DNA from 3 places in the Janthinobacterium sp. NFX145 genome. Region 3 is predicted to be linked to each of the others. Evidence: predicted binding sites of a transcription regulator. Region 3 holds the regulator's gene; each other region holds the start of a gene.
The links. Region 3 encodes sigma-54, which starts transcription at its own class of promoters, with help from an activator protein. Its sites were predicted from a motif close to TGGCANGNAANCTGCTTT; they were not measured.

Region 1 (10,701 bases), 2.7 Mb from region 3:
CAGCGGCGACAACACGCAGCCGTGGCGCTTTGAAGTCGCGGGCCCGCGCCACGTGGTCGTGCATGGCTTCGATACGCGCAGCCACTGCGTGTACGACCTCGACGGCCATCCCAGCCAGTTGTCGCTCGGTGCCTTGCTCGAAAGCATGGCGCTGGCGGCCAGTAGCCACGGCTTGCGCATGGAAGCGCGCCGGCGCCTGTCGATGCCCGACACCTTGCCCACCTTCGATGTGCGTCTGCTCGACAGCCCCGGCATGCCGCCCGATCCGCTGGCGGCCTTCTTGCCGCAGCGCAGCGTGCAGCGGCGCCGGCTCAGCACGCGCCGCTTGCGCGCCAGCGAAAAGGCGGCGCTGGCGGCCAGTTTGCCGCCCGGCTACGGCGTGCAGTGGTTTGAAGGCGGACGCGCGCGCCTGGCCTGTGCGCGCCTGATGTTCGACAATGCGAAGCTGCGCCTGACCATGCCCGAGGCGCACAAGGTACACCGCGACGTGATCGAATGGGGGGCGCGCTACAGCGCCGACCGCATCCCGGAGCAGGCGCTCGGCGTCGATCCGATGACGGCGCGCCTGATGCGCTGGGTCATGCACAGCTGGCGCCGCGTGGATTTTTTCAATACCTGGCTGGCGGGCACCGTCGCGCCGCGCCTGCAGATGGATTTGCTGCCGGGCCTGTATTGCGGCGCGCATTTCGTGTTGCTGGCCGAGGCGCCGCCGCGCCATATCGACGATTACGTGGCGGCCGGCCGCGCCATGCAGCGTTTCTGGCTGACGGCCACGCAGCTGGGCCTGCAGTTGCAGCCGGAACTGACGCCGCTGATCTTTGCCCGCTATGTGCGCGAACGGCGCACTTTTTCACGCACCGATGGCATGCAGGAAATGGCGCAGGAGCTGGCCGTGCAATGCCAGGCCGTGCTGGGGGCGGCGGCGTTTGACCGGGCCGTGTTTCTCGGACGCATAGGCGCGGGGCCGGCCGCCAGTGCGCGCTCGCTGCGCCGTCCGCTGCAGGACTTGCTGGTGGCGCCCACGGCGGGGCAGTGAGGCGCGCGCCAGCATCAGCGTCTGCGTCGGCGCCGTGGCGCGAGGCAAGCCAGCGCTGCCAGGCCAGCCGCCAATAGCGGCAAGGTGCCGGGCAGCGCCACTGGCGTGACGCCTGGCACGTAGGCCAGTTCGGAACTGTTCAGCATGTTCAACACGAGGGTGTAGTTGCCCGCCGCCAGGTTATCCGTGACGGCGCCGTACTGCCCGCCGCAGGTCGTGCCGACGCCGGTGCCGGTGGGCGCGCCGCAGCCGCTGGGGTCGTAGGTAAACATGCTGCCGCTGGTGAGCGGCGTTTGCGCGTAGCCCGTATTGAGGTTGGCGGCATCGGCCAGTTCGGTGCCGCCCAGGATGCCGGTGCCGAGGTTGCCATCGGGTGCCCAGTTGAAGACGATCTGGCCATTTTCATCGATGATGGTAAATGTCAGCGCCATGTTGGTGGTGGCCGCCGAGCCCGTGCCGGCCAGCGCGTCCAGGTACAGCTGCATGAAGGGCAGGGCCTGGAAGTCGAAGGCCAGGGTTGCGCCAGGCTGGCCGACGACGAAATTGACCGTCATCGCGGTGCTGGAGCCATTGCGTCCCGAGGCGTCGGCGCTGCCGCCGCCCGTCAGAAAGGTTTCCGCCGCATTCACCGTATGCGTGCTGGTCGAGCCCGGTGGGAAAGGGGGAATTTGCGAAGTGACGATCTGCGCCTCGCCGCGCGCATACGAGGCGTTGCCCATGCCTTGCCGGGTAAAGTCGTTTTCTCCCTTGGTAACGGCGCCGCGCTTCGCTTGCAGCGCGTCGATCTCGTTGCTGCCGCCATTGATGATGCTGCTGCCGTTGAGCGTGGCGGTGGTGCGCGACAGGTCGATATTGCTGAGCAAGCTGGTGGAACCGGTGGGATTGCTGATGACCAGGCCAAAGACACTGGTGTACGAATAGCCGTAGGCGGCGGCACTGGCAGTGCCGCTGCTGGCCAGCAGCAGAAAAGCTAACAGGACTGTTGGCAGCCGGGTGCAAGAAAATATAGTCATGAAAATCCTCATCTCCTGATCGGCCGCGTTGTAAGGAAAACCGACAGGTTTGCCACATAAAAAAGGCGAGGAAACTCCCTCGCCTGTGAATCCCCCTGTTGCCTGATTCAGGCGGCAACCTTGCGGCGGCGGGCATAGCCCAGGCCAGCCAGACCCAGGCCCAGCAAGGCCAGGGTGCCCGGTTCCGGTGTCGCTTGCTGTTTCACCAGATCCACGCTTTCCACCGCATTCAGGGTCAGCGTGTAATTGCCGGCCGTCAAGGCATTGCTGACGGAGCTGAAATTGCTGCCGCACACCGTGCCGACACCGGTGCCCGTGGGCGTGCCGCAGCCGGAAGGGTCGTAGGTGAACAGGTTGCCGCGCGTGAGGAAATTGGTCGCCAGGCTGGTGTTCAGGTTGGCGCCATCGGCGTTTTCCGTGCCGCCGAAGATGGAACCGAGCACGCCATCGGGAGCCCAGTTGAACACCGTCAGGCCAGTCGCGTCCGTGATGGTGAAAGTGACGACAATATTGGCCGTCGCCGTGGACAGCTGGCCGACAGTGCTTTGCAGGAAGACTTGCATGAAGGGCGAGGCCAGGAAGTCAAAGCTCAAGGTTGCCGTGGGTGAACCGACGACGAAATCGACGGAAAAGCCCGTGGTCGAGCCGTTGCGTCCGGAGGCATCGGCCGTGCCAGCTGGGCCGTCGAGGTGGGCTTCGGCCACGTTGACGACCTGCGTGGAAGTGGAGCCGGCGGGGAACGAGGGGAATTGCGTGCTGACGATCTGTGCATCGCCACGCGAGTAGTTGCCCAGAGGGCCCTGTTGCGTGAAATCGTTCTGGCCCTTGGTGACGGCGCCGACGTTGGCGCGCGGCGCATCGAGCGAACCGGAGCCACCCTGGATGACGCTGACGCCGTTCAACGTCGCCGTGCTGCGCGAGATGGTGGTGCTGTTGGCCACCGTGATCTGGCCCGTTGGCACGGCGATCACGAGGCCGAAGATGTTGTTGTAGGAATAGCCGTAGGCGCCCGCCTGTGCGCTACCGGCGGCGCACAGCATGGCCAGTGCCGCTGCGGCCGGGAGCAGTTTCAGTTTCGAGAGTTTCATTGTATTCACCTCGTGGTTGAGTGAGTCTGGAAGTCTTGCTTGAGTCCTGTCGGCAGGTGCTCATGGCCAGATCTAAGCGACTTCCATGCCAACGCATGAGGTTCTTTTGAAATCAAGGACTTGGCGTGCTTTTGTTGACGTACTGCAGGTGTTGCCGGACGCTCTGTAAGAAAAACCGACGCCGCCCGTCAAGGCAGGCCGCCTGGTGGCAAAGAGCCCAGCAGGGCGTGCATATGGGGCAGCAAGCGTTGCCCTGGCACATAGTCGCGCATGGCCGTGGCCAGCTGGCGCGCCGCCAACCTGGCTCGGCCATCGTCGAGCATGCGCGTGGCGGCATGGCGCAGGGCGGTTTCCTGGAAGCGGTCGGCGCGCAGCAGCAGGCCGGCGCCGGCCCCGGCGATGCCGTGCATGTTGAGGAATTGATCGAGGTTGCTGGCGATGCCGATGACGGGCACGCCCGCCGTCAGCGCCTGCTGGCTGGTGGGGCTGCCGCCGTTGCAGATCACCAGGCTGGCGCGCCGGGCGGCCGCGTCGCCGGGCAGAAAGGGCGCGACATAGGCATTCGGCGGCACGGCGTCGACGCGGATGGTGCCGGCCGTGGCCGCCAGTACGGTGACGGGCAGGGGCGCCAGCGCGCGCAGCACGCGTGGCAGCAATTGCCCCTGGCCGGAGCTGCCCAGGGTGACATAGATGATGGGCCGTCCGCTGCTCAGTTCCGGGCGCTGCCACCAGTCGGGCAAATCAAGCGGCGGCGCCCAGATGACGGCGCCCAGGTAGTCGTGCGTGGCCGGCATGGCTTGCGGCGGAAACAGTTGCGGAATATCCGCGTACAAGGTGCGGTCGGCATCCGTATAGATGCGCCGCAAGTCGCTGCCCAAGGATGGCAGGCCATGGCGGCGGCGCACGCGGTTCAGGGGCACGGCGTGCGAGGCGAAGGCCAGCGGGCGGATCAGGCGGAACAGGGGATCGGCCAGCCAGATGGGCAGCATGCCTGTCAGAGGCAGGCTGGGCACCGTGTAGTGCTGGCGCACCCAGGGACTCCAGTAGGCATTGCTGACGGTAATGTAGGGAATGCGCTGCAGGCGCGCGCTGACCGACAGCGACAGGCGGAAGTCGCCGATCACGAGATCGGGCTGGACGGCATTGAGCAGGCGCAAGTCGTCTTCCACATACGCGTGCAGCGTACTTTCCGTATAGACGGGCTTGCCGTGCGCCAGCGCCTGCAGAAATTGCAGCGATGAAATACTGTCGATGCGCCAGCGCCGGAAGGGCGCTTGCTTGAAGCAAAAGTCATAGCCGTCGGCACAGGCAAAATGCACCTCGTACTTGTCCTCGTCCAGGCCCTGGGCCAGGCTCAGGGGACGGCCGACGTGGGCCAGGGTCACTGCCTCGGCCATAAAGAGGATTTTCTTGCGCGCCATGGAAATCGCTTGCACTCGTAGCTGGAGGGGATGCTTGTCAAGTTGGAGTGGCGCCACGCCGTTTAGTTCCCTGCAGCGTGCTACTGGCGGGCGCCAGGATTTGGCCGCATCGGCTACAGTGGGGCAAAGGAGGCCACCATGCAGCCACAATTCCATCTTGACCCGTTGCGTGCGCACAGCACGCCCGAACCCGATATGCCGCCACCGCCAGAGGGCGACCCGCTCACGCCGCCGCCGGAACAGCCGCCCCACATCGATCCCGTGCCGGTCGAGGAGCCGACGCCGCCGCCGCCGCCCGTGAAAATGCATTGAGTGGTTTTCGGACCGTTGCACCGCGCCATGGCCTGCGGAGGGGGACGCGCGCCGCGTTTATTTCCTATCGGAAATGGACTGCGGGGCGGCCGCCGGCGCCACGCCATTTAAACAACAAAAACGTCAATAAATGTTGCCGACTGGATAAAAATCAAGCTCTAACTGTCGAGTGTCATGCGGCCGTCACGATTCTGTTCTTATAATGAGACATCATAAAAATTCTTGTACAGGAGACCATCGTGGGCAATTCCTTGCATAACAAAATCTACCTGGGCCGGCGGCCTGTGATGACCAGCAAAAACCTTTTGGCACTGGCGCTGGCGGGCGCCGTGGCGGGTTGCGGTCTGGCATGGTTATTGCTGCGCAGCTATAAATAAGGGCTGTCCAGCCCGTCTTTCAGCCATCCGTTCGCCGCGCGGACGGAGACTGATTCACGTTGCCTGTTGCCGATGCGCAGCGGGGCGCGTACCATGGGGGCCGAACACCTGGCCTTTTATGGAAAAGTAATGAAGAACGAGAAATTAACAACCGATGAATATGACGCGCTGGAGCAAGTTGCACGCGGCATCAAGACCGAGCGCCCCAGTGCTTGCGTGGCCCGCAATGCCAAGCGCCTGTCCGGCCTGAAGCTGCTCAGCTATGCACGCGATGGCCGTCTGTCCATCACCGAGAAAGCACAACAACTGCTGTTCCTGCGCCGCTGCATCATGGGGCTGCGCGCTGTCGCCACCGATCCGCTGACCAAGCTGGAGTCGGACGTGGCGTATTTCCTGGGCAAGAAAGCCCACATCGTGGCGCGCGCCGAAGGCGAAGGCCACGACATTTCCGACAAGGGCCGCGAATCGCTGGCCGACATCGACACCCTGGGTCTGTAAGGCTCACAACCGGCCCTCGTGGCCGGTTTTCACATCTTCCCTCACTTTTAATTTCCCCTTTGGAGAACACTTTGGACAGCGCGATGAACTGGTCGGCCCACGAACTGACGATGACGGTCCTGATGACGCCTGATATGGCCAATTTTTCCGGTAACGTGCACGGTGGCACCATCCTGAAATACCTCGACAGCGTCGCCTATGCCTGCGCCAGCCGCTATTCGGGCAGCTATGTGGTGACCTTGTCCGTGGACCAGGTGATGTTCCTGCAGCCTATCCACGTGGGCGAGCTGGTGACGTTCCTCGCGTCGATCAATTACACGGGCACGACATCGATGGAAGTGGGTATCCGCGTGGTGACGGAAAACATCCAGCAGCGCCTGGTGCGTCATGCCAACAGCTGCTATTTCACGATGGTGGCCGTGGACGCCAACCGCAAGCCCGTGGCCGTGCCGCCACTGGTGCTGGAGACGCCGGAGCAGCACGCGCGCTTCGAGCAGGCCAAGCTGCGCAAGCTGTCGCGCCAGAAAGTGTCGAAAAAATAAATGCGGCGGACATGAAAAAACGGCCACCAGAGTGATCTGGTGGCCGTTTTTTATGGTTCATCGCGTTTTACCGGGGAAGGCATCCTTGATTTTGAGGAAAAAATATGCAGAGTCCCGGAATCCGTAGGCCATCCGTTTGATGACTTTGATGCGGTTGTTGACGCCTTCAAGAATGGACGAATTCATCGGATAGATGGCGGAGGCGATGATGCCCCGGACGTATTTGCGTAAGCGCTTGGCGAATTTAATCACGGGGGCGATCTCGCTCTCGAGGGCGAGGCGCATCCAGCGTTTCCATCGACGCGCACCCTCGCGAACGGATGGCGCGAACCAGATTTCTTTGAGTTCGGTTTTGAGCAAATAGACCGTCGACAGAGGGGCGTTGGCCGCGAGCAGTTCGTCAAGTTTGATAGCACGGTCGTCTTCAAGGTTGTCGCGATTGCGCAGCAGGAGCCAACGGCTACGCTTGATGACCTGGCGCGCTTTGGAATCGTCGCGCAGCGCGTTTGCCTGGTCGACACGCACCCGGTCGACGACTTCACGGCCAAAGCGCGCAACGACATGGAAAAGATCGTAGACGACTTCGGCGTTGGGGCATTGCGCCCGCACTTCGAGATCCATCGCCGTGTTCATATCCATCGCCACAGCCTCGATTCGGGCGCAGCCTTCTGCGCCCAACGCCTCGAAAAACGGACGGATGGCGACCCGGCTATTGCCTTCGCCAACCCAGAGCACACGCATGCGCTGGGCATCGAGAACGACCGTGGCATAACGATGGCCTTTGTGCAAAGCGAATTCATCCATGACGAGGCGCCGCACGTCGCCAGCGGCGAACTGGCCGTGCAGGTGTGCTAAGCGCTGTAGGTCAATGGCCTTGATGGTGTGCCAGTGCAGGCCTGTCAGCTGGGACACGTGCTTGATCGGGATAAGCTGTGCCAGCGCCTCCACCCAGACCCGGACGCGGTGAGTCACCCGCGAGCGCCGGTCCAGCCAGGAGATATGCTCCGTCATCCGGGCATCGCAGTGATGGCAGTCCAGGCGCCGGATTGGCACCTTCAACCAAACCCGTCGATCCAAAATATCCCGATCCCGGATGCGCCGCCAGCGCTGCTCATGAACTAGAGCACAAGGCTGCCGGCAGCTACCGCAAAGCGCGTCGGTAGTGGGGCAGGCGTTGAGAACGATCAGCAGCGATTCGTCGTCCTGTTCGACGACGGAATCGACAATATGCCCTTCCCAAAATGGAAGAGACGACATAGCATTGAGCATGGCGGCGAGAGTGGTAAGGTAATTGGTTTGTTTGGCGACAATCAATTTACCAATTCAAAACCCTTGCCGCCACCCCCTCCCAGCAAAAAACGTCAAGCCCGTCTTTCCCCATCAACCGCGATGAACCTTTTTTATTGCCTGCCGCCTGCTGGCGGCATGGCGCCGTGATTAACGGTCGCCGTAGCTGCGGCGTGCGCCGTCGGTGCTGCGCGGGTTGGAACCCTTGTAGCCGCCGCCGGTGCTCGGTGCGCCGTCTTTGCGTGGTGCGCCTGGCTTGCTGAACGTGCGTTGGCCTGGCTTCGCGCCGCCACGGTTGTCGCCTGGTTTCCAGCCGCCTGGACGGGCGCTCGAACGTGGTGCCGACGCCGTTTTCTTAGGCTCGAAACCTTCGATGACATTGACAGGGATCAATTGCTTGGTGAAGCGTTCGATGCGCTTGACGTTCATGCCTTCAGCGTGGTTCACCAGCGAGATGGCCAGGCCATTGCGGCCAGCGCGGCCGGTACGGCCGATGCGGTGGACGTAGTCTTCCGGGAACTTCGGCAGGTCGTAGTTGAACACGTGGGTGATCGTTGGCACGTCGATACCGCGGGCGGCAACGTCGGTGGCAACCAGCACTTTGACCTGGCCGCGGCGCATGCCGTCCAGGGTGCGGTTACGCGCGCCCTGATGCATGTCGCCGTGCAAGGCGGCAGCCGAGAAACCGGCGATGTTCAGACGGTCGGCGATGGTGTCGGCGTCACGCTTGGTGGCGGTAAACACAACAGCCTGGTCCAGCGATTCGTCGCGCAGCAGGTGGTCCAGCAGGCGATTCTTGTGCGACAGGTCGTCGACGAAGTGCACGCGCTGGGTGATGTTTTCATGCTTGTTGCTCGAGCTAGCCACTTGAATGACCAGCGGGTTCTTCGTGATGCGGCGGGCCATGTTGCCAACGACGCCGTCCAGGGTTGCCGAGAACAGCATGGTTTGACGGCCTTCTGGCGTCGCTTCCACGATTTTTTCGATGTCGTCGATGAAACCCATGTCCAGCATGCGGTCGGCTTCGTCCAGCACCAGGATTTCCAGTTGCGAGAAGTCGATCTTGCCCGAATCCATGTGGTCGATCAGACGGCCAGGGGTCGCGACCAGAATCTCGGGATTCTTGGCCAGCAATTGCATCTGTTTAGGGTAAGGCATGCCGCCCAGGATCGACACAGCCTTGATGCGGCGGATGCCGGTGCTGTACTTGTCGGTATTGGTGGTCACTTGCAGGGCCAGTTCGCGCGTTGGCGTCAGCACCAGCATTTTTGGCTGGGCAGCCTTGAAACGTGGACGCTCGCCGCGGGCGCGCGATGCTTGCATTTCCTGGTTCGGCGTCTTGCCGGCGGCGCTTTGTTCGGCGCTGGCCAGTTTGTGCAGCGATGGCAGCATGAAAGCTGCCGTCTTGCCCGAACCGGTCTGCGACGAGACCAGCAGGTCACGGCCTTCGATCGCGGCTGGAATCGCTTGCGACTGTACCGCGGTTGGCGCGGTGTAGCCCGATTCGGTCAGAGCGGCGATGATGGACGGATGCAGGCCTAAGGATTCAAATGTCATTCTTTTCTTTCGTAAAAATCAGCGTTCTTGCAAAAAGCAGAACGCAAAATAGCAACGCCAACCAAAACGAAATGACTCAACTAAAAAGAAATTTCGGCACAAAAGCTTTGCGCCGGGACGGTGTCAGGTGCGACACACAAGGCGGGAGGGCTTTATAAGCGGCATCCTGTGGATGCGCTAAGGCTTGCGAAGCTGCTAAGTTTGTAGTGCTGGACTGCGGTGTTGTCTTCGCTTCAAGGAAACATATTGCAGCGCACAACGACACTATACCGTATTTGATGCCGTTTTGCACGGTCTAAATGGGAAGAAACGACAGTCCTACCACGTTTTGATGATGTTTCCTATGTGAAATCAGTAGGAATACGTAGATTTTGCGCGTTTTAATTGAGCATGGCCACGATGTCGGCGGGCAGCGGTGGCGCCTGTCGCGTTTCTCTGGCCAGGTTGATTTGCCGGGTGACCTGTGCCAGTTCGACCAGGCTGCGTTCCAGTTGATACGTCCCCTTGGCATGCAGCCACGCCAGCACGTCGGCCAGGTGCCAGATGGTGGCGCTGCCCTCATGCACGGGCACGGGGAAACTGTGGCGGTATTTGCTCATCAGTTTATGCAGGTTTTGCCGGGACAGGCCGAGTACCTGCGCCACATCGCTCAAACCCACGAGGTCGGGCGATGCCTCGACCAGCACGGCATCGGGCACGATGGCCTTGACGTCGGCCAGGGCGCTGAGCAGTGCTTCCCTGGCATTGCTGGCCTCGCGCGTGAATTCCAGCGCCAGGCGTCCTGCTTGCCCGATGCCGACCAGGGCGTCGTCGCAACCGCCGCTGCCGAGGCGCTCGGCCAGCGCGTCGAGATCGGTTTCGTGGTCGGGTAGGCGGTACTTGAGAGTAAAGATGTAATCCATAATTGTTACCCCCTGGGTTTGCGTTGCATGCAGTCGTGGATCAGTTTATTGAAGGTGCAATTGTCGACCACTCGCCGGATCCCCCGCGCGTGGTTGCCGGGATTCCTTGGCGTGCTCCAGATGCAGGCGATGCAGAATTCACCGCAGCGGCAGCCGTCGTCATTGTAGGGGCAATAGACCTTGCCCCAGGCATGGCTGCCGCCGACTTCCACGCGCCATCCCTGGCTTTCCGCGTGGCGCAGCGCCGCTTCGATTTCTTTCTTCGGGTGCGAGGAGCGCGCCATGTGATGCCTCCAATGTATGTCAACTTCTTTGGGTTGTCAAGTGACAACCGAAAAATATCGACCATCACCGCATCACTCTACTTCGGGATTGACGGCCATCACTTGCGAAAAGCCGCCATCGACGTAGGTAATCTCGCCCGTGATGCCGGAGGCCAGGTCGGACAGCAAGAAGGCGGCCGTGTTGCCCACCTCTTCGATGGTGACGTTGCGCCGCAGCGGGGCGTGTTCGGCCACAAAGCCCAGGAGTTTGCTGAAATCCTTGATGCCGGAAGCGGCCAGGGTCTTGATGGGGCCGGCGGAAATGCCGTTGGCGCGGATGCCGCGCGGACCCAGCGATTCGGCCAGGTAGCGCACGGACGCTTCCAGCGATGCCTTGGCCAGCCC
Region 2 (10,701 bases), 3.0 Mb from region 3:
CGCGCCTCATCCAAAGCTGAGAGAACTGCTACATGCACCGCGATTTTTCGGAAGTGAACTCGAAGGGCGAAGTACTGATCGTTGAAGATACGCCGGCTTCACTGAAACTGTTGAGCGATTTGCTGGGCGGCGCCGGTTATGCCGTGCGCCAGGCGCCAAACGGCGAACTGGCCCTGTGGACGGCCCAGGCGCGTCCGCCGGAGCTGATCCTGCTCGACGTGCGCATGCCGGGCCTCGACGGCTTTGAAGTGTGTCGCCGCCTGAAGGAGATACCGTCCCTGCGCCAGGTGCCGGTGATCTTCCTGTCGGCCCAGTACGATACGGACGACAAGGTGCGCGGCTTCGCGCTGGGCGCCGTCGATTTCATCGCCAAGCCCTTCCAGGCCGAGGAAATCCTGGCCCGCACCGACGCCCACGTGCGCTTGGCGCGGGCGCAGCTGCAGCTGGCGCAGGAACGCGCCAACCTGGAACGCAGGGTGGCCGAACGCACGGCCGAACTGGAACAGGTGGCCAGCACCCTGGCGCGCGAAGTGCAGATCCGCCGCGCCAATGAAGAATTGTTGCGCCTGTCGGGCCAGGTCTTCGAAGCGACCCAGGACGCCATCCTGATCACCGATGCTGCCGGCGTCATCGTCACGGCCAATCCCGCTTTTACCCGCATCACCGGCTACGCGGCGCAGGAAGTGGTGGGCACGGACATCATGCGCCTGCACGCCGAATACACGGGCGAAGCGGTGCTGCTGGCCCTGCGCCAGGGCTTGCGCAGCAGCGGCTGCTGGTCGGGCGAGGTGCAGACGCGGCGCAAGAGCGGCGACACCTATCCCTGCCTGCTCAGCGTCTCCACCGTGCACAGCCCCGGTGGCGCCGTCGTCAACTACATCGGCGTCTTCCTCGACATCAGCGAGCGCAAGGCCGAGCAGCATCTGATCGATTTCCTCTCCTACCACGACGCGCTGACGGGTTTGCCGAACCGCGTGCTGCTGCGCGAGCGTTTCGAACAGGCGCGCGCGAACGCGCAGCGCGACGGCCAGCAGGTGGTGCTGATGTGCCTCGACCTGGACCGCTTCAAGAACATCAACGATTCGCACGGCCAGGCCGTGGGCGACAAGGCGCTGCAAGTGGTGGCGCGTTTCCTGTCAGGCTGCGTGCGCGAGGGCGACACGGTGGTGCGCCAGGGCGGCGACGAATTCCAGATCCTGCTGCAGGACGACGCCCTGCTGGGACGCACCCTGGGCCTGGCGCAAACCATCCTGGCCGGCTTGCGCGAAGAACTCAGCGTCGATGGCGAGCGCCTGGCGCTGACGACCAGCATCGGCATCGCCATGTGCCCGGCCGACGGCGACAGCCTCGACGACGTGCTGCGCCACGCCGACACGGCCCTCGTGCGCGCCAAGGAAATGGGGCGCGACCATTACGCCTTCTTCACGGAGCGCATGGGCAGCGATATCCGCGCCCGCCTGGCGATGCAGCAGCAGCTGCGCGGCGCCATCGGCCGCGATGAATTCGAAGTGCACTACCAGCCGCAGATGTGCTTGCGCACGGGCGCCTTGCTGGGCGCGGAAGCCTTGCTGCGCTGGGATAACCCGGTGCTGGGCAAGGTGCCGCCGGGCCTGTTCATCGCGCTGGCCGAGGAATACGGCTTGATCACGGCCATCGGCGAATGGGTGCTCGAAAGCGTGTGCGCGCAAATCCGCGCCTGGCACGACGCGGGCCTGGGCAGCGTCAAGGTGGCCGTCAACCTGTCCGGCAAGCAGTTCGCGCAGGACCGCACGGTGCCGTTCGTCGAGGCGGCCTTGCGCAAATACGGCATCGCGCCCGCCTGCCTCGGCATCGAGATCACGGAAAGCACGGTGATGGGCGACCCGGACAAGGCGGTGGCGGCCCTCACGCGCCTGAAGGATATCGGCGTGGGCATTTCGCTCGACGACTTCGGCACCGGCTATTCCAGTCTCGGTTATCTGAAGCGTTTTCCCATCGACGTGCTGAAGATCGACAAATCCTTCGTCGACGACGTCACCACCAGCAGCAGCGACGCGGCCATCGCCCGCTCCGTCATCTCGCTGGCGCACAACCTCGACATGCGCGTTATCGCCGAAGGCGTGGAAACGCGCGCACAGGTCGACTTCCTGACGGAACACGGCTGCGACGAAATGCAGGGTTATTACTTCAGCCGCCCCCTGGCCGCCGAAGCCTTCACGGCCTTGCTGCGCGAACGGCGCACCCTGGCCGTGGCGTAAGAGACAGGCACTGCGGTGCGGCCGATGCACCATGCCGGTGCGTCCGCTGCAGCGCGGTGCACGATTCTCACTTTTCCTTCCCCTGACGCTGGCATATATCCTGCTTAGGTAATCGCTTATTTACGCGATTGCCCCGCATGCCAGACAGCACCCGTCCCGTCACGCCTTTACCAGCCAGCGCCCACAGCGCCTGGCAGGCGCATTTGCGCCTGGGCTTTGCGCTGCACGATGGCGTCAGCCGCCTCGTCGAGCGCACGCACAGCGGCCCCCTGCGCGTGCAAAAGCCCCTGTATCCGGAAGGCGACGCCGTCTGCCACGCCATCATCATTCATCCACCGGGCGGCGTCGTGGGCGGCGACCAGCTGGCCGTCGACGCCACGCTGGGCGAGGGCGCACACGCCTTGCTCACGTCGCCGGGCGCCGCCAAATGGTACCGCGCCAACGGCCATGTCTCGGGCCAGCACATCGTGCTGCGCGCCGGCAGCGGCGCGGCCATCGAGTGGCTGCCGCAGGAAAGCATCTTCTTCGACCAGGCCTGCGTGCGCCTGCGCCACGAGGTGGAGCTGGCGCCGGACGCCAGCTACATCGGCTGCGACATCGTCTGCCTGGGCCGCAGCGCCTCGGGCGAAATCTTCAATACGGGCAGCATCAGCCAGCAGGTGCGGATCCGCCGCGGCGGCAAGCTGCTGTGGTGGGAGCAGGGCGTGCTGGCGGCCGGCGGCGCGCTGATGGCCAGCCCGCTGGGCCTGGGGGGACACACCGTGTGCGCCACCCTGATCGCCATCGGCACGCCCGTTTCTGCCGCCGTGCTGGCGGCCGTGCGCGAGATCGCCGTGCCGGCCGGCGCCGCGTTTGGCGCCACGCACATGAAGTCACTGGTGGTGGTGCGCCTGCTGTGCGGCGACAGCGAGGCGGCACGCCGCGTCATGCTGGCCGCCTGGCAGTTGCTGCGCCCCGCCATGCTGGGACGCGACGCCGTCGTGCCCCGCATCTGGAACACTTGAACAGGAAAGAAGCACAAGGAAAAACATGGACCTGACTCCCCGCGAAAAAGACAAGCTGCTCATTTTTACGGCCGCGCTGCTGGCCGAACGTCGCCTGGCGCGCGGCTTGAAGTTGAACTATCCGGAAGCGGTGGCCTTGATCAGCGCGGCCATCATGGAAGGCGCGCGCGATGGCAAGTCGGTGGCGCAGCTGATGTCGGACGGGACAAAAATTCTGTCGCGCGCCGACGTCATGGATGGCATCGCCGAGATGATCCCCGACATTCAGGTGGAAGCGACCTTCCCCGATGGCAGCAAGCTGGTGACCGTGCACCACCCGATACCGTAGTCTTTTGAGAAGGAGCCCCTCATGACCCCAGGCGAATACCAATTGGAAGAAGGCGAAATCAGCTTGAATGCCGGGCGCACCACGGCCACCGTGTTGGTGGCCAACCGGGGCGACCGGCCGATCCAGGTCGGCTCGCACTTCCACTTTTTTGAAGTCAACCCGGCGCTGGCCTTCGAGCGCTGGCGCGCCTACGGCATGCGCCTCAATATCACGGCCGGCACCGCCGTGCGCTTCGAGCCGGGCCAGCAGCGCACGGTGGAACTGGTGGCGCTGGCGGGCGAGCGCAAGGTCTACGGCTTCAATGGCGCAGTGATGGGCGAACTGCAAGACACTCCACCGGGAAAGGATTGAGATGGCCAGCATTCCCCGCAGCGCGTATGCCGAAATGTTCGGCCCCACCAGGGGCGACCGCATCCGCCTGGCCGACACGGAACTGTTCATCGAGATCGAGCATGACTATGCGATCTACGGCGAAGAAGTGAAATTCGGCGGCGGCAAGGTGATCCGCGACGGCATGGGCCAGTCGCAGCGCTGTGCGGCCGATGTGATGGACACCGTCATCACGAATGCCGTCATCCTCGACCACTGGGGCATCGTCAAAGCCGACATCGGTCTGAAAAACGGCCTGATCTTCGGCATCGGCAAGGCGGGCAATCCGGACATCCAGCCCGGCGTCACCCTGGCCATCGGCGGCGCCACGGAAATCATCGCCGGCGAAGGCCTGATCGTCACGGCCGGCGGCGTCGACACCCACATTCACTTCATCTGCCCGCAGCAGATCGAGGAAGCCCTGATGAGCGGCGTGACCACCATGCTGGGCGGCGGCACGGGACCGGCAGTGGGCACGGCCGCCACCACCTGCACGCCGGGGCCGTGGCACTTGCACGCCATGCTGGCGGCTGCCGACGCCTTCCCGATGAACCTGGGCTTCATGGGCAAGGGTAATGTGAGCCTGCCGCTGCCACTGGAAGAGCAGGTGCGCGCGGGCGCCATCGGCCTGAAACTGCACGAAGACTGGGGCAGCACACCGGCCGCCATCGACAATTGCCTGTCGGTGGCCGACCGCATGGATATCCAGGTGGCGCTGCACAGCGATACCCTCAACGAGGGCGGCTTCCTTGAGCACACGCTGGCCGCCTTCAAGGACCGCACCATCCACACGTTTCACACGGAAGGGGCGGGCGGCGGCCATGCGCCCGACATCATCGCCGCCGTGGGGCAAGCCAACGTGCTGCCCTCGTCGACCAACCCGACGCGACCATTCACCGTCAACACGCTCGACGAGCACCTGGACATGCTGATGGTGTGCCACCACCTGGACCCGGCCATTGCCGAGGACGTGGCGTTTGCCGAGTCGCGCATCCGCCGCGAAACCATCGCCGCGGAAGACATCCTGCACGACATCGGCGCCATCTCGATGATGTCGTCCGACTCGCAAGCGATGGGGAGAGTGGGCGAGGTGATCATGCGCACCTGGCAGACGGCGCACAAAATGAAGGTGCAGCGGGGACCGCTGGCGCCCGACACGGCGCGCAGCGACAATTTCCGCGCCAAGCGCTACATCGCCAAGTACACGATCAACCCGGCCATCACGCACGGGATTTCGCACGTGGTGGGCTCCATCGAGGCGGGCAAGATCGCCGACATCGTGCTGTGGAAGCCGGCCTTTTTCGGCGTCAAGCCGTCGATGATTTTAAAGGGCGGCATGATCGCGGCCGCGCAGATGGGCGACCCGAACGCGTCGATTCCCACGCCGCAGCCCGTGCACTACCGCATGATGTTCGGCGCCTTCGGCGGCGGCCTGAAAAAGTCGTTTACGTTTGTCTCGCAGGCGGCCTACGACCTCGATATCGGGCATCAGCTGAAACTGAATAAATCCGTCATCGCCGTGAAGAACATGCGCGGCTTGCGCAAGCACGACATGATCCACAACAGCGCCACGCCGCACATGGAAGTGGACCCGGAAACCTACGCCGTGCGCGCCGACGGCCAGCTGCTCGTGTGCGAGGCGGCCGCCGTGCTGCCGATGGCGCAGCGCTATTTTCTATTTTAAGCAGGAGACAAGCATGCTGACTTTGCATACCAAATTAGGTCCCGACGATAATCGCGCCGCCGTTGCCCAACTTGTGCTGCCCTATGACCAGCGCGAAAAATGCCGGCTGCGCGCCGTGCTGTCGAATGGCGACGACGTGGCCGTATTCACCGTGCGCGGCACGGTGCTGCGCGATGGCGAGCGCATGACGGGGCCGGAAGGACAGGTGGTGCAGATCGTCGCCGCGCGCGAGCCGACTTACCTGGTGCGCTGCCTTGACGCGCATACCCTGCTGCGCTGCGCTTTTCATCTGGGGAACCGCCACACGCAGGCGCAGGTGGGCGATGGCTTTTTGCGCATCCGCAAGGACGTGGTACTGAAGGAGATGCTGGAAGGCTTGCAGGCGAGCGTGACGGAAGAAAGCGCGCCGTTCGAGCCGGAGGCAGGCGCGTATGGCGGCGGCCATGGCCACCACGACGGCCACGGCCAGCACTTGCTGGCGCCCGTGCCGCTGCGGCAGAAAATCCACCGTCCCGGCGATGCGCCAGGCGCTGCATGATGCAGGCGTCGGCCCTGCTGCACCTGCTGCAGTTCGCCAGTCCGGCCCTGCCGATCGGCGCCTACAGTTATTCGCAGGGTCTGGAAGCGGCGCTCGAATCCGGCCTGGTGAGCGACGCGGCCACGGCGCGTAGCTGGATTGCCGAGCATCTGGCGCAGGTGGTGGCGCGCTGGGAAGCACCGCTGTGCTGGCGGCTGATGCAGGCATTCGAGGAACAGGACTTGTGCGCCGTGCAGCGCTGGAGCGAGCGTTTCATCGCGTCGCGCGACACGGCGGAATTTCGCGCCGAGACCATCCAGATGGGCTATTCCTTGACCAAGCTGCTGGCCGAACTGGGCGTGGCCGATGGCGTGCTGATCGACATGCTGCAGGGCCAGCCCGAAGTGGCCTTGCCTACCGCGTATGCCTGCGCCGTGGCGGCGCTGGCCATTCCCCGCGAAGAGGCGCTGCTGGCGATGCTGTTCGCCTGGGCGGAAAACCAGGTGCTCGTCTGCGTGAAATCCGTGCCGCTGGGACAGGTGGCGGGCCAGCGCCTGCTGCTGTCGCTGCGTCCGGATCTGGAGGCGGCGGCGCTGACGGCGCAAACCTTACCAGACGACGAGATGGGCAACTGGGCGCCGGGCCTGTCGCTGCTGTCGATGCGCCACGAAGTGCAGTACAGCCGCCTGTACCGTTCCTGAACACAACAACGAGAGACCATACTATGACTTCGATCACTTCCAATCCGCTGCGCGTGGGCATCGGCGGGCCCGTCGGCTCGGGCAAGACGGCCCTGTGCGAAATGCTGTGCAAGGGCATGCGCGAGCGCTACGACATGGCCGTCATCACGAACGACATCTATACCAAGGAAGACATGGAAATCCTGCTGCGCGCCGATGCCTTGCCGGCCGAGCGCCTGATGGGCGTAGAAACGGGCGGCTGCCCGCACACGGCGATCCGCGAAGACGCGTCGATCAACCTGGAAGCCATTGCGCGCATGCAGGCAGATTTTCCCAACCTTGATTTGATCCTCGTCGAATCGGGCGGAGATAATTTGGCCGCCACCTTCAGTCCGGAATTGTCGGACCTGACGATTTACGTGATTGACGTGGCCGGTGGCGAAAAAATCCCGCGCAAGGGCGGGCCCGGCATCACGCGCTCCGACTTGTTGATCATTAACAAGACGGACCTGGCGCCATACGTGGGCGCCAACCTGGACATCATGGCGCAGGACGCCAAACGCATGCGCGGCGAACGCCCCTTCGTATTTACCAACCTGCGCAGCGGCGACGGCGTGCAGGTCGTCATCGATTTTATCCGTGAGCAAGGTTTGCTCGATCAACCAGGCAAGGAGCTGCAATGACTGCAAGACTGATGACAAAAACGGCCGCCGTGGCGGCCCTGTGCCTGCTGGCCATGCCCGCCATGGCCCACCCCGGCCATGGCGAGAGCATGGGCTTCCTGGCCGGTTTCGCCCATCCGTTTACGGGCATCGACCATTTGCTGGCCATGCTGGGCGTGGGCATTTGGGGCGGCCAGCAGCGTCGCGGGCTTGCGCAGCCCGCCACTTTTCTCGGCATGATGCTGCTTGGCGCGCTGGCCGGCATGGTCGGATTGACGGTGCCGGGGCTGGAAACGGGCATCGCTGCCACGGTGGCGCTGGTGGGACTGGCCATCGCGCTGGCGCTGGCCTTGCCGAACTGGCTCGGCATGGGACTGGTGGGCCTGTTCGCCTTGGCGCATGGCAATGCGCATGGCCAGGAATTGCCGGCCGCCTCGGCCGCCTGCGGCTTCATGCTGGCTTCGGCTATTCTGCTGTGCGCGGGACGTTTCATCGGCCAGGTGCTGGCCGAGCGCATGCTGCGTGTGGCCGGCGTGGCCTTGACGGCCGCCGGCGTGGTGCTGATGGGAGTCGCTTAATCGTTTAAGCGCCGGGGCGCTTGTCGGACAGCACGATGGGCGCCGCTTTTTCAGGATGCAAGCCCTGGTGGCCCGCATACACGGCGGCGATGGCGGCCATGTCGGCCTCCTTGTCGCCCGTCAGATACAAATGGTCGACGACGCCCAGCACCTTGTTCGGGTAGTCGATGTAGACCAGCAGCAAGGGTACCTTGGCGGCTACGGCCAGGTGATAAAAGCCGCTCTTCCAGTTCGGGCGGTAGCTGCGCGTTGCTTCCGGCGTGATGGCCAGCCAGTACCAGTCGGCGGCCAGCATGCGTTCCGCCTGGCGCTGTATCGTGCCGCTGGTGGTGCTGCGGTCGACGGGTTCGCCGCCCAGATAGCGCAGCACCTTGCCCATGGGGCCGCGGAACAGGGTATCCTTGGCCAGCCAGCGGAAGGGCAGCGACAGCGCCCATTTACCGAACAGGCCCACCATGAAATCCCAGTTGGACGTGTGCGGGTAGACGACGGCGATGCCGCGCGGCCCCGGCAGGGGGCGAAAGCGCAGGCGCCAGCCAAACAGCTGCAGCACGCGCAGCGCACTACGCTGGCGCCAGGTCGGCAAGTCGCCCGCTTGTACAAATAAATCGTCCATTGATACCCTTCAGTGACACTGTTCTTGATCGGATGGCGCTGGTGGCCATTTTCCTTGAAGCAAAATTCTGCGCAGGCATTCTATACGGGGCTGGCGATGGCGACAAGCAGCCGAGGCCGCTATCCATGCGGTGTCGGGGCGCTTGCTGTCGCTATTTTAACGAGGCTTTGCCGCTGTGTCGGGCACTAAATGCGCGCGATGTGGTCAAAACTTGATGCAGTGTTGATCCACGCGACAGGGAGCCATGGCATGAAAAACAGTATCGACGATGTAAATGGAGAGAAGGTGCGAACGGACAAAGTGATGGCCGAGCTCGTCGAGCGGGGCGTTGCTTTCCATCACACCCTGGGGCGCACGGTGGCGACAGCCTATTTGCGCGAGCACTCGGTACCGGTCGAGGTGATACGCCGGGTCTTCAGCAGCGTAAAAGCGCGTCGTCCGGCCAGGCCGGCACGGCGCCGATGGCGCTGAAGGTTGGGAAGCGGCGGCGTCAATAAAGCGACGGGCGCTGCGATCATCACGCAGTCAGTGCGCTGGTGTCGTTGCGTCCGCCGCCAGTGGGGAGATGAGCAGCCCCATGCCGTTCACGGGGCTTTCAGGGTACCGGTCAGGCGAGTGCCGCCAGTGCCGGGTAGTCCGTGTAGCCAGCAGCATCGGGCGCGTACAGGGTGTCCGGGTTCAGCGGATTCAAGGGCGCGTCGCTGTGCAGGCGGATGGGCAGGTCGGGATTGGCGATGAACCACAAGCCAAAGGCCACGGCATCGGCTTCGCCTTTGGCCAGCAGGGTTTCGGCCGCTGCCTTGTCCATTTTCTCGTTGGCAATATAGACGCCGCCAAATTCCTGCTTCAGGTACGGACCCAGGCGGTCCTCGCCCAGCGCTTCACGGGCGCAGATGAAAGCGATGCCGCGCTTGCCCAGCTCGCGCGCCACATAGCCGAAGGTGGCGCGCGGATCGGAATCGCCCATGTCGTGCGCATCGCGGCGCGGTGCCAGGTGCATGCCGACCTTGTCCGCGCCCCATACTTCGATGCACGCGTCCGTCACTTCCAGCATCAAACGGGCGCGGTTTTCTATCGAGCCGCCGTAGTTGTCGGTGCGCAAGTTGGTGCTGTCTTGCAGGAACTGATCGAGCAGATAGCCATTCGCGCCGTGGATTTCCACGCCGTCGAAGCCGGCTTTTTTCGCATTTTCGGCGCCCAGGCGGTAGGCCGCGACGATGCCGGGAATCTCTTCCGTATCCAGCGCGCGCGGCGTGACGAATTCCTGTTTCGGGCGCAGCAGGCTCACATGACCGGCAGGCTTGACGGCGCTGGGCGCCACGGGCAAGTCGCCATCGAGGAAGACGGGCGCGGAAATGCGGCCCACATGCCACAGTTGCAGCACGATCAGGCCGCCCGCGTCATGCACGGCATCGGTGATGTGTTTCCAGCCTTCCACCTGTTCCTCGGACCAGATGCCCGGCGTGTCGGCGTAGCCCACGCCCTGCGGCGTGACGGCCGTCGCTTCCGAGATGATCATGCCGGCCGAAGCGCGCTGCGTGTAGTACTCGGCCATCAAGGCGTTGGGCACGCGGCCCGGATTGCCGGCGCGCGAACGCGTCAGCGGCGCCATGATGATGCGGTTTTTCAGGTGCAGGCTGCCGATGGTGATGGGGTCGAATAAAGTTGCCATGATTGTTGTCTTTCCTGTCGAGAGTGCCGCGCGCGGCGATGTGGATGCTGTTACAAACCTTGCTGCATGTGGTCGAGAAAGGCCTGGATAGTGTCTTCATTGCGGCTGAAGAAGCTCCATTGGCCCACCTTGGTGGCTGAAATCAGGCCCGCCTTCTGCAGGCTGGCCAGGTGCGCCGACACCGTCGATTGCGACAGGTTCAGGCGCCGGTCGATCAGGCCGGCGCACACGCCCAGGTGCAGTGGGTGGTCCTGCTCCTGGAAATACTGTTCCGGCTCCTTCAGCCATTGCAAAATCTGCCGGCGCACCGGATTGGCCAGCGCCTTGTGGATGGCGTCGATATCCATGTTGTTT
Region 3 (10,701 bases):
AACGGGCCGAACTGGGCGAGTTCCGCGAAGCCGTGTTTGCCGTCACCATGCGCGAACAGCGGGGCAGCTTCAAGCGCTTCTGCTCGCTCATCGGCGCGCGCAACGTGACGGAATTTAACTATCGCATCAGCGATGAAAAAGCCGCGCACGTGTTCGTCGGCATTCAAATTGCCGACCGGCATGAGTCGAGCGTGCTGGCCAAGACTTTCGAGGAACACGAATTCAAGACCCTGGACCTGACCCACGACGAACTGGCCAAATCGCACATCCGCCACCTGGTGGGCGGCAAGAGCCGGCTGGCGCAAGACGAGTTGCTGTACCGCTTTGAATTCCCCGAACGGCCGGGCGCACTGATGCGCTTCCTCGACAGCATGGCGCCGAACTGGAATATTTCCTTGTGCCATTACCGCAGCCAGGGCGGCGACGTGGGCCGCATCCTGATCGGCCTGCAAGTGCCGCCCGACGAGATGGGAGAGTTCGCCCGCTTCCTCGATACCCTGGGCTACCGTTATTGGGATGAGAGCAGCAATCCCGTGTACAAATTATTCCTGGGGTAAATAGTAAGCAACCCAACTGCAAATACCGGGGTCGGACCCTGCAGGGTCCGCCCCCAGCCGTCTCCGTTGGGTTGAAATAGGCTACCATGCGTCCTTGACCGAACTACGCCACACGACCATGACCACCACCAACGACCTCGCCGAACTGTCTCCCCTGGGCAAAAGCTCCGCCTACCGCACCGATTACGCGCCGGAATTGCTGTTTCCGATTCCGCGCCAGGGCAAGCGCGACGAGCTGGAACTGCACGGCACCTTGCCGTTCTTCGGCCTCGATATCTGGAATGCGTATGAACTGTCGTGGCTGAACCAGCGCGGCAAGCCGCAGGTGGCCATTGCCAAGGTCAGCGCGCCAGCCGATTCGCCCAACATCATCGAATCGAAATCGTTCAAGCTGTACCTGAACTCGTTCAACCAGACCAAGCTCGATAGCGCGGATGCGCTGCTGGCCCTGCTCAAGCAGGATTTATCGAACGGCTTCGGCGCGCCCGTGCAAGTGGAACTGACCTTGCAGGAAGATTTCGGCAAGCTGAAAATGGGCGAATTCAACGGCGTGCTGCTGGACCGCCTGGATCTGGAAATCACGCAATACACGCCCTCACCGCTGCTGCTGAAAGCCGCCCTGGATGAAGCGCCGGTGGAAGAAAAACTCGTCTCGCACTTGCTCAAATCGAATTGCCTGGTGACGGGCCAGCCCGACTGGGGCAGCGTGCAGATCGAATATGCGGGACCGCAGATCGACCAGGAAAGCCTGTTGCGCTACCTGATCGGTTTCCGCGAGCACAATGAGTTCCACGAGCAATGCGTGGAGCGCATCTTTGTCGATATCTTGCGTCAGTGCAAGCCGCAAAAGCTGTCCGTGTATGCGCGCTATACGCGCCGCGGCGGCCTCGACATCAATCCCTGGCGCAGCAATTTCAGTACGGGAGCGATGCCGGGCAATCTGCGCAATGCGCGCCAGTAACATTGATTGGGTAACATCGCGCAACACCACGAAACCATGCCAACAGGAATGTTGGCTGTGTTTTAAAACAACGTCGCAGTAGTGCCGCAGAGCATGTCACAGACGGTGAAAAATCGGAAAATCGGCATTCGGCGGCGGAAAAACCGGCGCGCCGCGTGTTTTTAATCAGGAAATAGCCGATACACGCCGATGTTATTTTTTTGCTAAAATGATGGCTACGCGGGCTGTAGCGCCCACTGCGCCCGCAGCGGGCGTATACTGTTGAGAATTGGCGTTACAGGCCACCGAAACAGGCCTATAATTCGGCTCGCAAGCCCTCTGCGCATTGCACCATTTCATTGAGTGTCATGACTAATCTTAGCAAAATATTATCCCTCGAAAACGTCCTGCTGGACCTGGAAGTCTCCAGTAAAAAGCGCGCCTTCGAGCAAGCCGGCCTGATCTTCGAAAACAATTACGGCATCGCCCGCTCTACCGTCTCGGACAATCTGTTTGCCCGCGAACGCCTGGGCTCGACTGGCCTGGGCCATGGCGTAGCCGTACCGCATGGCAGAGTCAAGGGCAGCAAAACCTTGAAATCGCCGCTGGGCGCCTTCGTGCGCCTGGCCGAGCCGATTCCGTTCGAGTCGCCCGATGGCAAGCCCGTCAATCTGCTGTTTTTCCTGCTGATTCCCGATCATGTCACTCAGCAACATCTGGAAATCCTGTCGGAAATCGCCGAAATGTTTTCCGACGATGCCTTCCGCACGGCGCTGGCCACGGATCCGGAACCGAAATCCGTGCATTCGCGCATCGTCAATTGGCAACCTAGTCTGCAAGCGGCGGGTTAAACTTCAGGTATTCCTCCACTCCTGAAGAAGACTGCCATGTTGCAAACGCCACTGACGATACAACGCCTGTACGACGACAATCGTGAAAGTCTGCAACTGGGCTGGTTCGCCGGCTTCCCCGGCGGCGAGCGCCTGATCTCGGGCGACGTCTCGTCGGCCGCCGACCAGGTGGGCCACTTGAACCTGATCCATCCGGGCCGCATCCAGGTCTTTGGCCACCAGGAAATCAATTACTACCAGCGCCTGAAGGTCAACACGCGCACCCACGTGATTGGCGAGCTGATCGCCGGCGGGCCGCCCGCGCTGATCATCGCGCAAGGGCTGGAAACGCCGCCCGACATCCTCGCCATCTGCGACGAGCAAAACATTCCCCTGTTCTCCACCCCGCTGCCGGCCGCGCAAGTGATCGACTTCCTGCGCGTCTACCTGTCGAAAAAGCTGGCGCAACGCATCATCATGCATGGCGTGTTCATGGACGTGCTGGGCGTGGGCGTGCTGATCACGGGCGATTCGGGCCTGGGCAAGAGCGAGCTGGGCCTGGAGCTGATTTCGCGCAGCCACGGCCTGGTGGCCGACGACGCCGTCGAGTTCTCGCGCATCGCCCCCAACATGATCGAAGGCCGCTGCCCGCCGCTGCTGCAAAACCTGCTGGAAGTGCGGGGACTGGGTTTACTCGACATCAAGGCCATCTTTGGCGAAACGGCCGTGCGCCGCAAGATGCGCCTGAAGCTGATCGTGCACCTGGTACGCCGCAACGCGCTGGAAGAAGAAGTCGAGCGCCTGCCCTTCCTGTTCCCCACGGAAGACGTGCTGGGCTTGCCCGTGCGCAAGGTCGTCATCCCCGTCGCCGCCGGCCGCAACATCGCCGTGCTGCTGGAAGCGGCCGTGCGCAATACGATTTTGCAACTGCGCGGCATCGATACCTTGCAGGAGTTCATGGAGCGGCAACGTTTGGCAATGAGTGGCGATTAATTACCGGGGTCCGACCCGACGGGTCTGACCCCACATTGACGCCAATGGCAACAATTAAATACAAGCAATGCTCGAACAATAATTGCAATAATTTGTAAAGATAATTGCCTTGGGAGCAGAGCGTCGATCTTTATTGTATGATCGGCGTATGCATATCGTCCTTATCACCGGAATATCCGGCTCCGGTAAATCCGTCGCGCTCAATGTGCTGGAAGATACCGGCTACTATTGTGTTGACAACCTGCCACCAGCCTTGCTGCCCAGCCTGGTGCAAACCCTGCTCGACGAAGGTACACCGCAACTGGCCGTCGCAGTCGATGCGCGCAGCGCCGAGTCGCTGACCAGCCTGCCGCACAATGTGGCGCTGCTGCGCGACCAGGGGCACGACGTCAAGGTCATGTTCCTGACAGCGACCACGCATTCGCTGGTGGCGCGCTTCTCGGAAACGCGGCGCAGCCATCCGCTGTCGCACGAATTGCGTCCGAACCAGAATCCGGCCAGCCGCCGCACCCTGATCGAGTGCATCTCGGAAGAACGCGAGCGCCTGTCGGCCATCGAACAGCTGGGCCATGTGATCGACACGTCGGAACTGAGCGCCAACAAGCTGCGCGCCTGGATCAAGGATATCGTCGCCTCCGAACGCGCGCCGCTGACCCTGTTCTTCGAATCGTTCGCCTTCAAGCTGGGCGTGCCGCTGGACGCCGATTTCGTCTTCGACGTGCGGGCCTTGCCGAATCCCTATTACGACCTGGCGCTGCGCCCCCTCGACGGACGCGACGCGCCCGTGATCGCCTTCCTCGACGCGCAGCCGAGCGCGCTGGAACTGCTGGCAGACATCCGCGCCTTCATCGAGAAATGGCTGCCGTCATTCAAGTCCGACAACCGCAGCTACCTGACGGTGGCGCTCGGTTGCACGGGCGGCCAGCACCGCTCCGTGTACATGGCGGAACGCTTGGCGCAATACTTTGGCCCCAACGAGCGCGTGGTCCTGCGCCACCGCGAACGCTCCTAGTTAATTCAGGTGGCGCAGCGGATGCGCTTGAGCCGGCCAGACGGGGGCAAAGAAGCGCGCCACCATGGCAGCGTCGACCTCGTCCAGGCTGGCGGGGTTCCAGCGCGGCGCATTGTCCTTGTCGACCACCAGCGCGCGCACGCCTTCGAGCACTTCGCCATGCTCGAAGTTGTGGCGCACCACCGTGCGCTCCAGTCGCAGACAATCGGCCACGCCCAGGTGAGCGCCCCGCCGCAGCAATTCCAGGGTCACCGACATCATCAAGGGCGAACGCAGGCGCATGGCCGCCAGCGCCCTGGCCGCGAACGCGCTGTCGTCCTGCGCCAGCGAGGCCATGATGGCCGCCACGGAAGGCGCACCGAAATGACGGTCCAGCGCCGCGCGCGCCGTCGCCAGAGGAGAGTCCCCCGCCTCGGCCTGGAACGGCGCCGCCAGCGCCTTGATGGCCACCGGCAAGGCCTCGCCCGGCGTCGACTCGATCAGGGCCAGCAACGCCCCCATCTGCGCCTCGGGCAGGAACACATCGGCCAGACCCGTGTACAGGGCATCGGCCGCGTTGATGGTCAGGCCCGTCAAGCCCAGATACAGGCCCAGTTGACCGGCCAGGCGGGACAGGAAATAACTGCCGCCCACATCGGGGAACAAGCCAATATTAACTTCCGGCATGGCCATGCGTGTGCGGCCCGTCACGATGCGCAGGCGGTTGCCGGGCCCGGCTTGCGCCACGCCCATGCCGCCGCCCATCACCACGCCATCCATCACGGCAATATACGGTTTCGGATAGAAATGAATCACATGATTTAAGGCGTATTCTTCGGTAAAGAAATCTTCCAGCTGGGCACTGCCGCCTTGCGGCGTGGCCAGTCCCGCATCGTAAAAGAAGCGGATATCGCCGCCGGCGCACAGGGCTTTTTCGCTGCTCGATCGGATCACCACGGCGTCCACGTGCGGATCATCGCGCCAGGCCAGCAAGACCGCACTCAGGGCGCGCACCATCTCCAGCGACAGGGAATTCAAGGCTTTCGGACGGTCGAGCACGATGTGCCCGGTGCGGTTGCGGATGGAGGTCTGGACGAAGTCGCTCATGGCAGGCAGGAAAGAAGTGAAAGTGCAAACATTCTAGCCCTTGCGCGGGGAAGATTGCGTTCAACAGGTCCAGGCGCAAAAAAGGGCGCAAGATGTGCGCCCTTAGTTGATCACAACTGCTGGAAGCGGGTGGCCTTAAACGGCGACGACGGCGTCTTCCTCGGAGTTGTCTGGCAGATGCTTGATCGCCTCTTTACCGTGCCCTTGCACTTTGGTTTTGTATTTCATCACTTGCCTATCGAGCTTGTCGATCAGGGTATCGATCGCGGCGTACAGGTCGTGCGCCAGGCTTTCCACATAGACAGTCTTGCCGCTCAAACGCAGGTTGACTTCAGCCTTTTGACGTTTTTCTTTCTCTTTGAGGTTATCCACGGTCAGAATCACGGCGATATCGATGACTTGATCGAAATGACGTTTCACGCGCTCCAGCTTCGTTTGTACGTATTCACGGATGGCTGGTGTCACTTCGAGATGATGTCCGCTGATGGTGAGATTCATACACACTCCTAAAGATGATCGGGTTCGTGCGGTCCATCCTATCCGGCCCGCAGAGGAACCGAAAAAAACTTACAAACACTTACGCAGGCTCACTGGCGGAATTTTCAACGCTTCCCGGTATTTGGCAACAGTACGTCGCGCAATCACCATGCCTTGTTCCCCCAGCATGTCCGCAATCTTACTGTCGGATAAAGGATTTTTAGGGTCTTCTGCTCCTGTCAGTTGCACGATCAATGCCCGTATCGCCGTCGATGACGCTTCGCCCCCCGCTTCGGTGGCGACGTGGCTACCAAAGAAATATTTCAACTCGAACATGCCGTGCGGGGTCAGCATGTACTTTTGAGTTGTTACCCGCGAGATAGTACTCTCGTGTAAACCCAGTGTATCAGCTATTTCACGGAGCACAAGGGGGCGCATGGCAACGGCCCCATGCGAGAAAAAGTTCTTTTGTCTTTCTACTATCGCCTGTGCCACGCGCAGGATGGTGTCGAAGCGCTGGCGCATATTCTTGATCAGCCACTTGGCTTCCTGCAACTGTGCGCCCATGGCACCCTCGCCCTTGCCCTGCTTGAGCAAGTTGGCGTACATGGCATTGACGCGCAGGCGCGGCATGACGTCGTTATTCAGGGTCACTTGCCAGCCATTGCGCGCGCGCTTGACGACGACGTCGGGCACCACGTAATCGGACACGTCCGAGGCGAACACGGCGCCCGGATGCGGATTGCACTGGCGAATCACCGTCTGCGCTTCGCGCAAGTCTTCCTCGTCGCAATCGAGGGCTTTTTTCAGCTTATTGAAATCGCGCTGGGCAAACCAGGCCAGGTGCTTTTCCACGATGACGAGGGCCATGCGCCGCGTCACCATGGCGATGTGCGGCAAGCGCTTGATCTGCAGCGCCAGGCATTCGGACGCATTGCGCGCGCCCACGCCCGGCGGATCGAAACTTTGCAGCAGCGACAAGGCCGTGCGCATCTCGTCGGCGTCGATTTCCAGCTCTTCCGGCAGGCGCGCCAGGATGTCGTCGAGCGACTCTTCCAGGTAGCCATTGTCGTCGAGCGCATCGATGATCAACTCGACCAGCGCGCGGTCGCGCAATTCGAGCACCGTCACGCGCATCTGCTCCATCAGGTGCTCGCGCAGGGTGCAGTGATGGGCCTCCAGCTGCGGACGCGAATCTTCATCGTCTGGCGCCTTGCCGCGGCTCGCCTCGCTCCAGTCGCTGTCGCCACCGTCCGCGGCAGCCGGACTGTCGCCCGCCTCGCCGTCAAAGGTTTCCGCTTCGGCCGGCGCGGCGGGCGCGTCCTGGCCTGGCGGCTGGGGCGGCGCTTCGGCCGGCGCCGCCGTGGAACTCAAGGCGCCGTCGGAAAGCAGGCGCAGCGAACGGTCGAGCGGATCGTCGAGGCGTTCGAGCAAGGGATTGTCCGTCAGCAATTGCTCTAGTTCCTGGTGCAATTCCAGGGTAGACAATTGCAACAGGCGTATCGATTGCTGCAACTGCGGCGTCAGTGCCAGGTGCTGCGAAGTGCGCAGCTGCAATGATTGTTTCATTGGCTTACATGCGGAAGTGTTCGCCCAGATAGACCCGGCGTACCGACTCGTTCGCGATGATGTCGTCGGGGCGTCCCGACGCCAGCACCGAGCCCTGGTTGATGATGTAGGCACGGTCGCAGATACCCAGCGTCTCGCGCACATTATGATCGGTGATCAGCACGCCGATATTGCGCTCCTTCAAGAAACGCACGATGCGCTGGATCTCGATCACGGCGATCGGATCGACGCCGGCGAACGGCTCGTCGAGCAGCACGAAACGGGGATCGGTGGCCAGCGCGCGGGCGATTTCCACGCGGCGGCGCTCGCCGCCCGACAGGGACAGGGCCTGGTTCTCGCGCAGCTTTTCAATCTGCAAGTCGGCCAGCAATTTGTCCAGGCGCTCCTCGATCTCGGCCTTCTTCAAAGGACGGCCTTCGACGGTCTGGATTTCCAGCACGGCGCGGATATTGTCTTCCACCGTCAGCTTGCGGAAAACGGACGCTTCCTGCGGCAGGTAAGACAGGCCCATCTGCGCGCGGCGGTGAATCGGCAGGCTGGAAATGTCCACGCCGCTGATATCGATGCTGCCGCCGTCCGACGGCACCAGGCCGACGATCATGTAGAACGAGGTGGTCTTGCCGGCGCCGTTCGGGCCCAGCAAACCCACCACTTCGCCGCATTCGACTTGCAGCGAGACATCATGCACGACTTGCCGCTTGCCATAGGTTTTTTGCAGACCGCGAACGATCAGGGTGCTGCCGCAACGTGTATTTTCCATTATTTCTTTCCTGGCGCGGGCGTGGCCGGCGCTTTCTCCGCCGCCGGCGCCTTGGTCTTCGGCTGGATCACCATGCGCACGCTGCCGCCATCGGGCGTGCTGGTGCCGCTGTTGGAATTTTCCATCGCAAACACTTCCTTGCGGCTGTCATACGAGATGAAGGCGCCGTTGGCCACGTCGGTGACTTTCGTGCCTTCCAGGCGGGTCAGCTTGGCTCTGGAAAACAGTTTCACCACTTCCGTCTTGTTGTCGTATTCCACGCGCTCCGCTTCGCCTTCGACCCACAGGTCGCCCGCGCCATCGCGCTTCTGGCGGAAGGTGGCCAGCTTGCCGGGATCGGCCCAGAAGGTAATGAACTGGTAGCCTTGCGGATCTTCCGTGATCAGGGCCCGGCCCGCCTTCATGGTCAGGGTGCCTTTCACCAGCACGACGTCGCCCGTCAGGGTGCGCACCTGCTTGACGTCATCGACGTGGCCGCTGCGTGCCGTGATGACGGCTTCCTTCTCGGAATCGGCCTTCTCGGCATGCGCCACGCCCATGATGGCCAGGGAAAATACGGTCAACAGCAAGATCTTCTTCATAGTATGGTTTCCTTGTTTCATTCTGTCATTTTGCCGCCGCGGCCGGGCGCGGTTTCGGCGGTAGGACCATGCGCAGCGCATTCTGCACTTCCACCACGCCGGTGGCGTTATTGGCCTTCATGCCGACGCCATTGAGGCGCGAGGCGCCCGTCAGGATATCGACAGGCACGTCCGTTTCCATTCTTTCCTCATCCGGGAACACCGTCAGCGCTTCCGTCCTGACCGTCAGGTTCTGCGCCTTCGGACTGGCCACGCGGTCGATCACGACCTTGCGGTGCAGTTGCAGCCGGGTATTGTCCTGGTCGATATGCGCCAGTTCCGCGTTCATGTTCAACGGCGGCATGCCGGGCGTGAGCTTGCGCACGAAGGGCTGGTCGATATCGGACGAATCGTCGGCCGGATAATGCGTGAGCTTGGTGCCCGACACGATATAGCTGGGTTTGCCCGTCAAATCCATGCGCACCAGGCTGAAATTGGTGATGAAATAATCGGGCTCATCCAAATGTTTGCTGGCCTTGATGTCCTGGCTGTTCTTGTTCATCACTTCGAGCAGCCAAAAGCTGGCCAGCGCGACAACAACCGCGCCCAGCAGGGTAAAAATCGTGCGCCAGCGATGGGCGCCTCCTGGCTTACGCATAGGGTTTCACTCTTTCCAATATCACTGGCGGCAAGGCGCGCCTCACTCCAGGAACGGCGCCATGACGCGCGCATAGTTGTCCTGGGCGCGCAGCAGGAATTCGCAGATCTCGCGCACGGCGCCGCGGCCGCCGCCGGCCTGCGTCACATGGTGCGCCAGGCCCTGCGCTTCCGGGCGTCCGCCCGGCACGCTGACGGCAAAGCCGACGCGCTTCAGGATGGGTGCATCGATGACGTCGTCGCCGATATAGCCGCATTGCTCTTCCGTCAAGCCCGTCAGCGCCAGCAGTTCGCGAAACGGCGTCAGCTTGTCGTGGCCGCCCTGGTGCACATGGGTAATGCCCAGGTCCTGCGCGCGGCGTGCCGTGATGGCCGAGCGGCGCGCGCTGATGATGGCCGTCTGCACGCCCGACTCCTGCAGCAGCTTGATGCCCAGGCCATCATACACATTAAACGTTTTCATCATCTCGCCGTCCGGGCCGAAATGCAGGCTGCCGTCGGTGAGCACGCCGTCGACGTCAAAGATCATCAGTCTGACCTTGGCCGCGCGTGCCAGGTTGTCCGCTACGCTGTCCATCAGATCACCTTCGCTTGCGTCAGATCATGGATATGCAGCGCGCCCACCAGCTTGCCGTCGGCATCGACGACCAGCATCTGGTTGATGCGGAACTGCTCCATCACGGCCACGGCATCGACGGCCAGGCGTTCGGGCGCGATGCTGCGCGGCTGCGCATGCATGACGTCGCGGATCGCCACTTGCGTGAAATCCTGCACGCGCTCGAACATGCGGCGCAAGTCGCCATCCGTAAACACGCCCACGGGGCGGTTGTCCGCGTCGACGACGGCCGTCATGCCCATGCCTTTCTTCGTCATTTCTTCCAGCGCCTGCAGCAAGGAGGCGTCCACGGGCACTTGCGGCACCCGTTCGCCGCTGCGCATGACGTCATGCACATGCGTGAGCAGGCGGCGACCCAGGGCGCCGCCCGGGTGCGAGCGGGCGAAATCTTCTTCCTTGAAGCCGCGCAAGTCGAGCAAGGCCACGGCAAGCGCGTCGCCCAGGGCCAGGGTGACGGTGGTGCTGGCCGTCGGCGCCAGGTTCAGCGGACAGGCTTCTTTTTCAACAGAAACATCCAGGTGCACGTCGGCCAGCTGGGCCAGGCTGGAATTCGGTTTACCCGTCATGGAAATGAGCACGCCGCCCATGCGCTTGACGACGGGCATGATGGCCATCAGTTCCGACGATTCGCCCGAATACGATAT

Region 1: the regulator sigma-54 is predicted to act here: its motif matches at 3,211-3,228, upstream of ACPJXG_RS09215 (EDSAP-1 family PEP-CTERM protein).
Region 2: the regulator sigma-54 is predicted to act here: its motif matches at 2,327-2,344, upstream of ACPJXG_RS10380 (urease accessory protein UreD).

What each region holds. Positions count from the first base shown of each region.
Region 1 covers NZ_CP187360.1:2,063,304-2,074,004, forward strand. The annotation lists gene ACPJXG_RS09205 (nitroreductase family protein) at 1-1,036, shown strand, start outside; gene ACPJXG_RS09210 (EDSAP-1 family PEP-CTERM protein) at 1,051-2,049, opposite strand; gene ACPJXG_RS09215 (EDSAP-1 family PEP-CTERM protein) at 2,157-3,137, opposite strand; gene ACPJXG_RS09220 (glycosyltransferase) at 3,326-4,558, opposite strand; gene ACPJXG_RS09225 (hypothetical protein) at 4,697-4,870, shown strand; gene ACPJXG_RS09230 (hypothetical protein) at 5,110-5,247, shown strand; gene ACPJXG_RS09235 (hypothetical protein) at 5,377-5,745, shown strand; gene ACPJXG_RS09240 (acyl-CoA thioesterase) at 5,829-6,287, shown strand; gene ACPJXG_RS09245 (ISL3 family transposase) at 6,345-7,556, opposite strand; gene ACPJXG_RS09250 (DEAD/DEAH box helicase) at 7,725-9,131, opposite strand; gene ACPJXG_RS09255 (helix-turn-helix transcriptional regulator) at 9,512-10,033, opposite strand; gene ACPJXG_RS09260 (hypothetical protein) at 10,039-10,317, opposite strand; gene fabI (enoyl-ACP reductase FabI) at 10,390-10,701, opposite strand, start outside.
Region 2 covers NZ_CP187360.1:2,328,574-2,339,274, forward strand. The annotation lists gene ACPJXG_RS10375 (two-component system response regulator) at 33-2,237, shown strand; gene ACPJXG_RS10380 (urease accessory protein UreD) at 2,375-3,241, shown strand; gene ACPJXG_RS10385 (urease subunit gamma) at 3,267-3,569, shown strand; gene ACPJXG_RS10390 (urease subunit beta) at 3,591-3,920, shown strand; gene ureC (urease subunit alpha) at 3,922-5,622, shown strand; gene ureE (urease accessory protein UreE) at 5,636-6,160, shown strand; gene ACPJXG_RS10405 (urease accessory protein UreF) at 6,160-6,840, shown strand; gene ureG (urease accessory protein UreG) at 6,864-7,502, shown strand; gene ACPJXG_RS10415 (HupE/UreJ family protein) at 7,499-8,059, shown strand; gene ACPJXG_RS10420 (1-acyl-sn-glycerol-3-phosphate acyltransferase) at 8,064-8,675, opposite strand; gene ACPJXG_RS10425 (hypothetical protein) at 8,925-9,146, shown strand; gene ACPJXG_RS10430 (alkene reductase) at 9,283-10,347, opposite strand; gene ACPJXG_RS10435 (ArsR/SmtB family transcription factor) at 10,398-10,694, opposite strand.
Region 3 covers NZ_CP187360.1:5,790,758-5,801,458, forward strand. The annotation lists gene ilvA (threonine ammonia-lyase, biosynthetic) at 1-557, shown strand, start outside; gene queF (NADPH-dependent 7-cyano-7-deazaguanine reductase QueF) at 676-1,518, shown strand; gene ACPJXG_RS25965 (PTS sugar transporter subunit IIA) at 1,866-2,348, shown strand; gene hprK (HPr(Ser) kinase/phosphatase) at 2,385-3,320, shown strand; gene rapZ (RNase adapter RapZ) at 3,469-4,332, shown strand; gene ACPJXG_RS25980 (enoyl-CoA hydratase/isomerase family protein) at 4,333-5,418, opposite strand; gene hpf (ribosome hibernation-promoting factor, HPF/YfiA family) at 5,554-5,916, opposite strand; gene ACPJXG_RS25990 (RNA polymerase factor sigma-54) at 5,986-7,464, opposite strand; gene lptB (LPS export ABC transporter ATP-binding protein) at 7,469-8,224, opposite strand; gene lptA (lipopolysaccharide transport periplasmic protein LptA) at 8,224-8,805, opposite strand; gene lptC (LPS export ABC transporter periplasmic protein LptC) at 8,831-9,442, opposite strand; gene ACPJXG_RS26010 (KdsC family phosphatase) at 9,485-10,018, opposite strand; gene ACPJXG_RS26015 (KpsF/GutQ family sugar-phosphate isomerase) at 10,018-10,701, opposite strand, start outside.